Regions from separate parts of the Paraglaciecola sp. L3A3 genome, predicted to be linked through region 3. Evidence: predicted binding sites of a transcription regulator. Region 3 holds the regulator's gene; each other region holds the start of a gene.

Region 1 (3,292 bases), 2.3 Mb from region 3:
CTGAGTCGATGTGCCTAATTTTCTTAATAATTCTCCTACTACAGAAGCGGTTGAACCACTGATCCCACTATCAACCTCATCAAAAATCATAGTGGCTACTTGATTGTTACTAGAACTGATAACTTGAATCGCTAAGCCAATTCGAGATAATTCCCCGCCTGATACTACTTTCTCTAATTTATCTTGGGCTTGACCTTTGTTGGTGGAAACCATAAAACTAATGTGATCTAAGCCTAATTTATGTGGCGTGCCAAATTCATCGTGTTTCACTGTAATAGTAAATTCAGCATCAGCCATATTCATTTTATGGATATGTTGTTCAACTTGTTTAGCAAAGGATTTTGCCGCTTTTTGTCTAGAGATATTTAATTTTTGGGCGACAGCACGATACTCGGTTTCAAGCACTTGTAATTGTTCTTTCAAGCCATCTAATAAAGAGTCATCTTGCACTAAGTCTTGATATTCTTGGCTTAACTCTTGGTGTAAGTCATATAAAGTTTCAGGCTGTACATTATGTTTTCTTGCTAAGTCTAGGGCTTGGGAGTAACGAGCTTCGACGTTTTGCATACGCATAGGATCAATTTCAAGCTGTTCGGTATACGCTCTGAGTTCAGTTGACGCTTCTTCAATTTGAATGCTAGCTTCAGTTAGCATAGTAACAATCGGGGTTAAACTGGCATCGTGCTGTTGCAATTCAGTTAATCTGTCTAGGCTATTTTGCACCGCAGACAGGGCATTAAACTCTTCTGCCTCATATAGTTGATGAAAACTAATTTGACTTTGTTCTAGAAGGGTTTGGCTATGACTTAATTTTTTATGTTCTAACTCTAATTCTATAAATTCACCTTCTGCTAACGCAAATTCGTCTAACTCAACAATTTGGTAAGACAGTAACTGGCTACGATCATCTCTTTGTTGCTGACCTTCTAGTAAGGCTTGATATTGTTTTTGTTGGTTCCGTAAAGTTTGGTAATGTTCACTGACCGAATTGATTAATTTTTGATGTTCAGCATATTGATCGAGTAAGTGAAGTTGGTGGTCATTTTTAAGAATTTGTTGATGGGCATGTTGGCCATGAATACTGAGTAAATAAAAACCTAAACTTTTAAGTTGTTGCAAAGGTACAGGTGTGCCATTAATAAATGCCTTAGAACGTCCCTCAGAAGAGATCACTCGTCTAATGAGTACATCATGGTCATCAGCCAATTCATGCTGTTCTAGCCAACTTAAGGCCGCAGGCAGTTTAGAAATATCAAAACTCGCACTTACTTCAGCTTTTTCTGCGCCAGTTCTGACCATTCCACTATCAGCTCTGTCACCTAAGCACAATCCCAAGGCGTCCACAGATATGGATTTTCCCGCACCTGTTTCGCCGGTGACGGCTGTCATACCAAGATTAAATTCAATATCTAGTGTTTTTACAACCGCAAAGTTTCGAATGGAAAGGTGAGTTAGCATAGTAATACCTATACCTGTTTAATTATACAGTGGTGTAAATATAACCATGCTTTGGGGTTGTGTCTAGCATTCAAATAAAAAAGTTTAAACTTTGTTCAGGAACTTGGCTTAATAAAGTTTACTACCCCAACCAAGTTTTGTTCTTAATACATTGAAATAGTTGTAGTTTTCAGGGTGTATTAGAGTAAGTTTAGCTGGGTTTTTACTGATAATAACTTGGTCGCCTGGTAGTACAGTTAATACTATATGGCTGTCACAACTCACTTGTAAGTTGTCTGAATTATCAGGAGAAACTTTTAATTTTACTATACTGTTGGCATCTACCACTATAGGGCGACTACTTAAAGTATGAGGGAACATTGGTACTAAAGTTAACGCATCTAAGGTTGGAGTAAGAATTGGGCCACCACCTGATAAGGAATAAGCAGTAGAACCTGTAGGCGTGGCGACTATTAATCCATCAGAACGTTGGCTAAAAACAAAATGGTTGTCTAAATAGACTTCAAACTCCATCATGTGAGCTACTTTCCCATGGTGTATAACTACTTCGTTGACCGCGGTATCATGGCTTTGTAATTCTCCTTGGCGATAGACTTCGACGGTTAATAAAAACCTTTCTTCTATTTGATAATTTTCATCAAAAATACTATCTAATTGAGGTTCTATATCATCGGGATTAATGTCGGTCAGAAAGCCTAAGTTCCCCCGGTTAATACCTACTACAGCCACATTGTATTCAGCTAAAATCCGAGCGGCGCCTAACATATTGCCATCCCCACCCACAACAATAGCTAAGTCTGCTTGTTTGCCAATAGTGTGAATATCAGCGGCTTCAAAACCTTGAGAGTCTAATTTTTTTGCGGTGCGTTCTTCAACTAACACCCTGCAGCCGCGTTTAGTGAGATAAACGATTAATGCTTTAAAGCTAAGATTAGCATCTGCATGTGCTTGTTTGCCGATTAAACCAACAGTATTAAATTTCATAGAATTACGATATATAGCGATATGGGCAGAAGTATACCCATTGCATGTAATGAAAGTCATTTCTTTCTGTGTATTTAGTGCATTCTTTAAGTTTTCATTGACTGCAAGAATGGATTCTTTTTATAGTCGTTCAATAATTATTATAAATAGGAAAGGATTGATGGGGCCAATAATGTTAGACATTGCAGGTTATGAACTGTCATTGGAGGAAATAGATAAGTTAGACCATCCACTTGTCGGAGGCTTAATTTTATTTAGCCGAAATTATTATGACCAAAAACAGTTGGCCGATTTAGTAAAACACATTCGCATGGTAACGCGTAATGATGTGATCATTGCTACAGACCATGAAGGAGGGCGAGTTCAGCGTTTTCGACAAGGTTTTAGTAAAATACCTGCTATGGGTGATATAGCAATAAAATCGGACTATTATGACCTGAAAGATGAAGATGTCTGTCAACATTTAGGTTGGTTAATGGCAGCAGAATTACAGGCTTTTGATATAGATATTAGTTTTGCCCCCGTGCTCGACATTCATGGCGTATCAGAAGTTATAGGCGATAGAAGTTTTCATCAGCAACCAGCACAAATTATTAAATTGGCTAGTCATTTTATAAAAGGAATGCACCAAGCCGGTATGAAGGCCACTGGTAAACATTTTCCAGGTCACGGTAATGTCTTAGAAGATTCCCATATTGCTATGCCAGTAGATAAACGCACTCGCCAAGACATTTTTGAACACGATATGGCAATTTTTGCCGCTATTCATCAACAAGGCTTGTTAGATGCAGTGATGCCAGCCCATGTTATTTACCCTGATGTAGATGATTTACCTGCTGGATTTTCAAGC
Region 2 (3,292 bases), 510 kb from region 3:
GGCAAGCTGCACAATCGCTATTTTGAATAAGTGCTAAGCCGGGATGAATCTTTTCTGCAGAGTTTTGTTCTGCTTGCTTTGATTTTTCTAATGGAGAATAAGTGGCAGTAAAATGTGATTCACCATTTTGCAGGCTTAATGTTTGATTTACCTTATCGTATTTTATTGGCCCTGCAAGCTTAGTATCAATAGGCTGGTATAGATGTTGTAGCTGCAGGTTTAGTTTGTCTGGGAGTCCGCTGATTCGAAAATGTCGAACGAACACCAGTTGGCCATTTTGATTGCTGGCGCTGGGTGTTTCGCTAATATCAGCTTGCCAGGCTTTGCCATTTAAAGTGCCTTTAGCTTGATACAACAAACTGACATCTTGGTCATTAATTTGATGGCCATGATAACTAACTGTACCCGATCCTGCCGACCATTCAGCTTGACCATTTTCTACAAATGTTTGTCCTGATGTTTTAGGTTGTGGACCATGTTTTTGATCAAATACAGCACCAGTGAGGTTGGTCTCTCCTTGCCATAATTTAAATAATTTGGAACTTTTAGTATCATAGGCCGCTGTGATGTCATTACCGAGTTTTAAGCTAATAATGCGAGTTTCACCATCTAAGGTAGAGCGCATTGCTAGTAAACTTGGTTCAGTGAATTCACTAGATGAGCTGGTTTGCTGGGGATTACAGGCTAGACCCGCAACAGAGCTGAAAACTATCAATGACCACTTAGATATAGTGCTCGATTTTAAATTATTAAACATACAGATGACCCTTAAATAACCGATTTTTATCATACGCTGAGGTTTCTCTAGGGGATAGGCACTTGCATACGTATTCAGCAAAACGAAATTAATTGTGATTAACATGGGTCTGTAAATCAGCGGAGTAATTAAAATTGCGTTAGGATCAACCGATTGTGTATTCCATTCTTATCAATAATTTCAGGAGAGCCTTATGAAAAAACTATCTTTACTTGTTTGCGTTGCAGCTTTTATTTCATTTTCGAGTTTTGCCTTAGATCGAACAAAAATTGCAGATTCAGTGCAAAATGTTACCCCCTTACTAAATGGTCAAGTCGCACCCAAAGCTACATTATTAAATGTTGAAGGTGACCCCGTTAGTCTTAAAGCGTTAACCATGGACAAACCGACAATACTTGTTTTTTATCGTGGTGGTTGGTGTCCTTACTGTAATCGTCAACTTGCAGGGCTTAAAGATATAGAAGGTCAGCTAGACAAATTGGGGTACCAAATTTTGGCCATTTCCCCAGAAACTCCAGCTCAGTTACAAGCACAAAAACTACAAACTAAGTTTACAGTGAAACTCTATTCTGATGCAGAATTACAAGCTATTGGTGGTTTTGGTATTGGTTACTATGTTGAAAACGAACAAAGAAACAAGATGAAAACTAAATGGGACATAGTTCTCAACAGTGAAAAATCTTCTGGAACAGCGGTATTGCCTGCGCCTGCAGTGTTTATTCTGGATCAAAAAGGGGTAGTGAAATTTAACTATGTCAACCCAGATACCAAAACTAGAATTTCTCCTGAGTTATTGTATCAAGCGGCTAAACTGTCTTTGTAAACTCAGAATTGGGATTTTTACTGCTCGAAACCGATAATTACTTGATTCATTTAGTTAATTCTTCGATGATGTATCTATTGTATATTTAAACAGGCATTCACTTGTTGTTAAGTGACCTGCCTACATTTGATATGTTGGTTTATTAAGTTTATGGCCTGTAATTTTTTATCTTTTGTGCTGAATAGTCGCCGATGAAAGGTTTAGCTCAAACCCCTGTTACCGAACTAAAAGGTGTGGGTAGTAGGGTGGCTGAAAACTTTTTGAAGCTGTCAATTTCCTCTGTGCAAGACTTATTGTTTCACTTGCCTATGCGTTATGAAGATCGCACCCGTATCTACCCTATAGCCGATTTACAACCCCATTTACACACTAGTATTCAAGGCGAAGTCACCTCTTGTGATGTGCAGTTTGGCCGTAAACGTATGTTAATTGTGCGTATCAGTGATGGCACGGGTACAGTCACTTTACGTTTTTTTCATTTTACCGCCGCGCAAAAAAACAATCTAGAAATAGGCACTACTATCCGTTGTTTTGGTGAAATTAAGGCAGGTAAATACGGTCTTGAGATCATGCATCCAGAATATAAAACCATTGATCTTGATAAACCGCAAACTATGCAAGAGTCATTGACCCCAGTGTATCCGGCCACTGAAGGGATTAAACAACTCACCTTACGCAATCTTACCGAGCAAGCGTTAAAGTTACTGAAGCAAGGTGGTTTGGCTGAATTGTTACCTGAGGGATTGTATCAACATCAATTAGGTTTAGTAGAAGCCTTGATATTAGTGCATAGGCCACCACCCGATGTGACTTTAGCGCTGTTTGAAGAAGGCAAACACCCTGCACAGCAACGATTGGTGATAGAAGAATTATTAGCCCATCATTTAAGTGTGTTAAAAGTGCGCCAACAAAGTCAAAAACAAGCCTCTTATCCTATTCCTGCTGGGGCACCCATTTTACAGCAGTTTTTAGCTAATTTGCCTTTTAAACCCACAGGTGCACAACATAGGGTAACTGCTGATATTCAACAAGATATGCAGCAAAACTATCCTATGATGCGGCTGGTGCAAGGTGACGTAGGTTCGGGTAAAACCTTAGTTGCAGCAATGGCTGCATTATCTGCCATAGCCAGCGGTTATCAGGTGGGGCTAATGGCTCCCACAGAGTTATTGGCCGAACAACATGCCAATAACTTTCGCCAATGGTTCGAACCCTTAGGTATTGATGTAGGATGGTTAGGCGGAAAACTAAAAGGCAAAGCACGACAGCAAGTGCTCACCGACTTGCAGTCCGGTGAGATTAAAATGCTGATTGGTACCCATGCGATTTTCCAAGAAACTGTTGAGTTTCATAACTTAGCTTTAGTGATAGTCGACGAGCAGCATAGGTTTGGTGTGCATCAACGTTTAGCATTACGTGAAAAAGGTGAATCTCAAGGGGCGTTTCCCCATCAATTAATTATGACAGCTACGCCTATTCCGCGCACATTAGCCATGACGGCTTATGCCGATCTAAATACATCGATAATAGATGAATTACCGCCCGGTAGAACCCCAGTTAAAACCGTAGTATTGCCCGACACTAGGCGCGATGAAGTGATTGAACGGGTACGGAATGCCAGTATTGAACAAGGCCGACAAACCTACTGGGTTTGTACCTTAATTGACGAATCTGAGTTTTTACAAAGCCAAGCCGCAGAAGACACTGCCATT
Region 3 (3,292 bases):
CCAAGCATGTATCACATCATCTGAAGTAATTAGAAAACGAACTCTTTTGCCAGTAGGAATAACTAAAGCTCGGTCAACTTCTAAAAGATAATTAACCCCTTTGTCAAACTTGCCTTGAATTTGCTCTTGTTGTGTGGCCAACTTTGAATAAAATTCAACTTCGCTGTCCATATACTTATAATGCCATTTCCACTGGGAACCTGTGACCAACACAGTTACATCAGGCTCACTAGCATCTTCCATATCGATTAATAAATTTCGAGCTGGCACGGCCATTCCAACCAAAATAATGAAAGGGATAACTGTCCAAGCAATTTCCACTTTTACATTTTCGTGGAAGTGGGCTGGCTTGGCCCCTCTAGATTTTCTATGGAAATATATAGATATGAACATGGCGATGAACACGCCAGCACCAATCACAACACATATAATAAACATCAGCATATGCATATCATATACTTCAGCACTGATCTCAGTCGCACCTTGTGTCATGTTCAACTTGTATTGTTCGATATGATTTTTGCTTTCAGCAAACACTGGGCTAGCTAATAAAACAGACAGCATGGCTCCAGTTTTAGACAAAGTTTTTTTCACTCGGCACCTCTATGTGGCAAATACATTCTATTATTTTTTAGTAAAAAAAGACCAATTACGACTTCTTAACACTCAAAGCAAGCAACAAAAAGTTAACCAAGGGAAAATTCATTGTTATCAATTTGTTACACTAATTACTAAGGATTACTTATTTAAGGGGGGTACGTCTAGCCTTTTTGTTTAAATTACAATCAATTGATGGTTTTTTAAACACTTTTGTATAAAAATTTATAATTTATGAATATTTGTTTTACTAAAAGTACAGAAACAGTTGAGATAAAAACTAAATAAGAGAAATGAAAACTAGATAAAAAACAAAAACGCAGCAAAAATTGCTGCGCTCAAAAAAATGAATTACCAAGGAATAGAATTACATCCAGTCTGCGTTGCGGATCACTCCCACTGCAATACCTTCAATATTAAAAGGTTGGGTAGCAAGATCGACTTTGATAGGCGAAAAGTCTGCATTCTCTGCATGTAATAACACTTCGCGGCCTTTTCTTTCTAAGCGCTTAACTGTCACATCTTCGTCTACCCGTGCAACTACTACTTGGCCATTGTGTACATCTGTGGTGCGATGAACGGCTAATAGATCACCATCTAAAATACCAATATCTTTCATACTCATGCCGTTTACACGAAGTAAAAAATCGGCACTAGGTTTGAACAAACTAGGATCAACTTTGTAATGACCTTCAACATGTTCTTGAGCCAAAATAGGTTCACCAGCAGCCACTTGACCAATTAACGGTAAACCTAAATCTTCTAGTTGATCTTCTAAAGGTGTATTTAACTTAATACCTCTAGAGGTACCGGGCAATATTTCAATTACCCCTTTACGAGCTAAAGCCTTTAAATGTTCCTCAGCAGCATTAGCCGATTTAAAGCCTAATTCACGGGCAATTTCTGCACGTGTGGGGGGCATTCCAGTATCCAACATAGTCGTTTTGATTAGTTGAAGTACTTCTTCTTGTCTCGCAGTTAGTGGACGCATAAACAGCCTGTTTTTCTATACAGTTATTGTTAGTATAAACAGTTATTGCTAGATCTCAAACTTTGTTTTTTGAAGGCCTTATTTAAATTGAAATTAAAAGTGTTCTAGCTATTTTTTTTAATAAAAAATAAGCAGCTTGAAAAAATGAGAACGATTAATTAACAGTGCTTACCAAAGTAAGCACGCTATTTCAAAATTAACCACTAGGGTACCAACTGGTACAAATCACCGCTGGCAAAGTCGGCAGAGTAGATTTCACCATCAGCATCTAACGCAAAAGTGGATAGGTTTATACCTTTAGCATCAAATAATTTGATTGGTGCGGAAAGTTCAGGAAATTTGCTGGCCCACACACCACCCAGAATAAAATCGGCATAGATGTAATGATTGTATAACTCAGTCATTAATTTACCTGTGTATACAAAACCACCGGTTATGGACATACCTTCTGTTCGTGGATAAGTAATCTTAGGCAAAGTTAATCCCTTTTGATTACAGCCTTTTTCAGGTTTAAAGCACAAGTCGCCTTCCATGATATTCCAGCCCATATTTTGGCCTTTTTTGACCACAGATACTTCTTCTACTTTACTTTGCCCTACATCAGCCACAATTAACACATCGTCAGCAAACGAGAAACGCCAAGGGTTTCTTATACCATAAGCCCAAATTTCTGGCTTAAAACCGTCTTTATCCACAAAAGGGTTATCACTTGGAACAACATAAGGCACGTCATCTTTTGTATTAATATCGAGGCGTAACATGTTACCTAATAAGGTGTTTGTATTCTGGCCATGGCCATCTGGATCGCCAGCACCGCCACCATCTCCCATACCTATATACAAATAACCATCAGGGCCAAAAGCTACTTGACCTCCGTTATGATTCTGACGAGGTTGGTCAATTTCAATCAGTACTTTTTCATTTTCTAACCGATATTGCTTATCTTTATTTTTGACCATAACAAAACGAGATACACGTGTTCTGTCTTCACCTTGCTCTGGGTTATAATTAACAAAAATATATTGGTTTTGGTTAAACTGAGGAGCAAATGTCACACCTAATAACCCCATTTCTACAGCAGACTCCACATCAAACATATGAACTTGATATTTAGTCTTGTGTTGTAGATCAACAAAGTTCAATTGGCCTTCTTTTTCGCCCAGTAATAACTCAGTACTAGATCCAGGCAAAAATTTAATTTCTACAGGCTGTTTAAAGCCTTGGTAAATAGTTTTTAGTTTTACTGCTTGCACTGTGATTAAGCAATTTAAAGCACACAGTGTAAAAAATATTATCAATTTCATGGTTATCCATTCACTTTTATTGTCAACATTCAACATACTACAAAGTAAAATAAAAATTAATAACCATTATTGATTTTAGAAATAATTAATTAGCTGGGTTCAGTGTGACCCCATAAGTTTCGAAAGTGATAAGCTAACTAGAAAATAAAAGAGTAGTGTGGCTTTAAGAAATACTTTAAGCATTTTTGTACCTTGGCCAAAAGCAAGGCTGTCAAACGTTCAAAAATGCTACAGATGAACACAATTTATCCAGAGTTCAGGTTATAGATGTCGTTCCCTATGTTATCCTTCGCAAGTAATCAAGAACAGTAAGGTCGGTAGTATGAAAAGGGTGAATAGATTGCTATTTGCAATGGTAACCATTCCCATCAAATGGCTAGTAAAGGTCAAAAGTATCCCA

Evidence for each region. The regulator LexA, encoded in region 3, represses DNA repair genes until DNA is damaged. The targets are predictions, from matches to a motif close to TACTGTATNNNNATACAGTA.
Region 1: the regulator LexA is predicted to act here: its motif matches at 1,471-1,490, upstream of recN (DNA repair protein RecN).
Region 2: the regulator LexA is predicted to act here: its motif matches at 1,656-1,675, upstream of recG (ATP-dependent DNA helicase RecG).

Annotation. Positions count from the first base shown of each region.
Region 1 covers NZ_CP047023.1:2,829,178-2,832,469, reverse strand. The annotation lists gene recN (DNA repair protein RecN) at 1-1,458, opposite strand, end outside; gene nadK (NAD(+) kinase) at 1,567-2,442, opposite strand; gene nagZ (beta-N-acetylhexosaminidase) at 2,615-3,292, shown strand, end outside.
Region 2 covers NZ_CP047023.1:298,522-301,813, forward strand. The annotation lists gene GQR87_RS01220 (family 16 glycoside hydrolase) at 1-757, opposite strand, end outside; gene GQR87_RS01225 (peroxiredoxin-like family protein) at 951-1,580, shown strand; gene recG (ATP-dependent DNA helicase RecG) at 1,772-3,292, shown strand, end outside.
Region 3 covers NZ_CP047023.1:5,099,920-5,103,211, forward strand. The annotation lists gene coxB (cytochrome c oxidase subunit II) at 1-564, opposite strand, end outside; gene lexA (transcriptional repressor LexA) at 965-1,588, opposite strand; gene GQR87_RS21305 (sorbosone dehydrogenase family protein) at 1,792-2,892, opposite strand; gene plsB (glycerol-3-phosphate 1-O-acyltransferase PlsB) at 3,215-3,292, shown strand, end outside.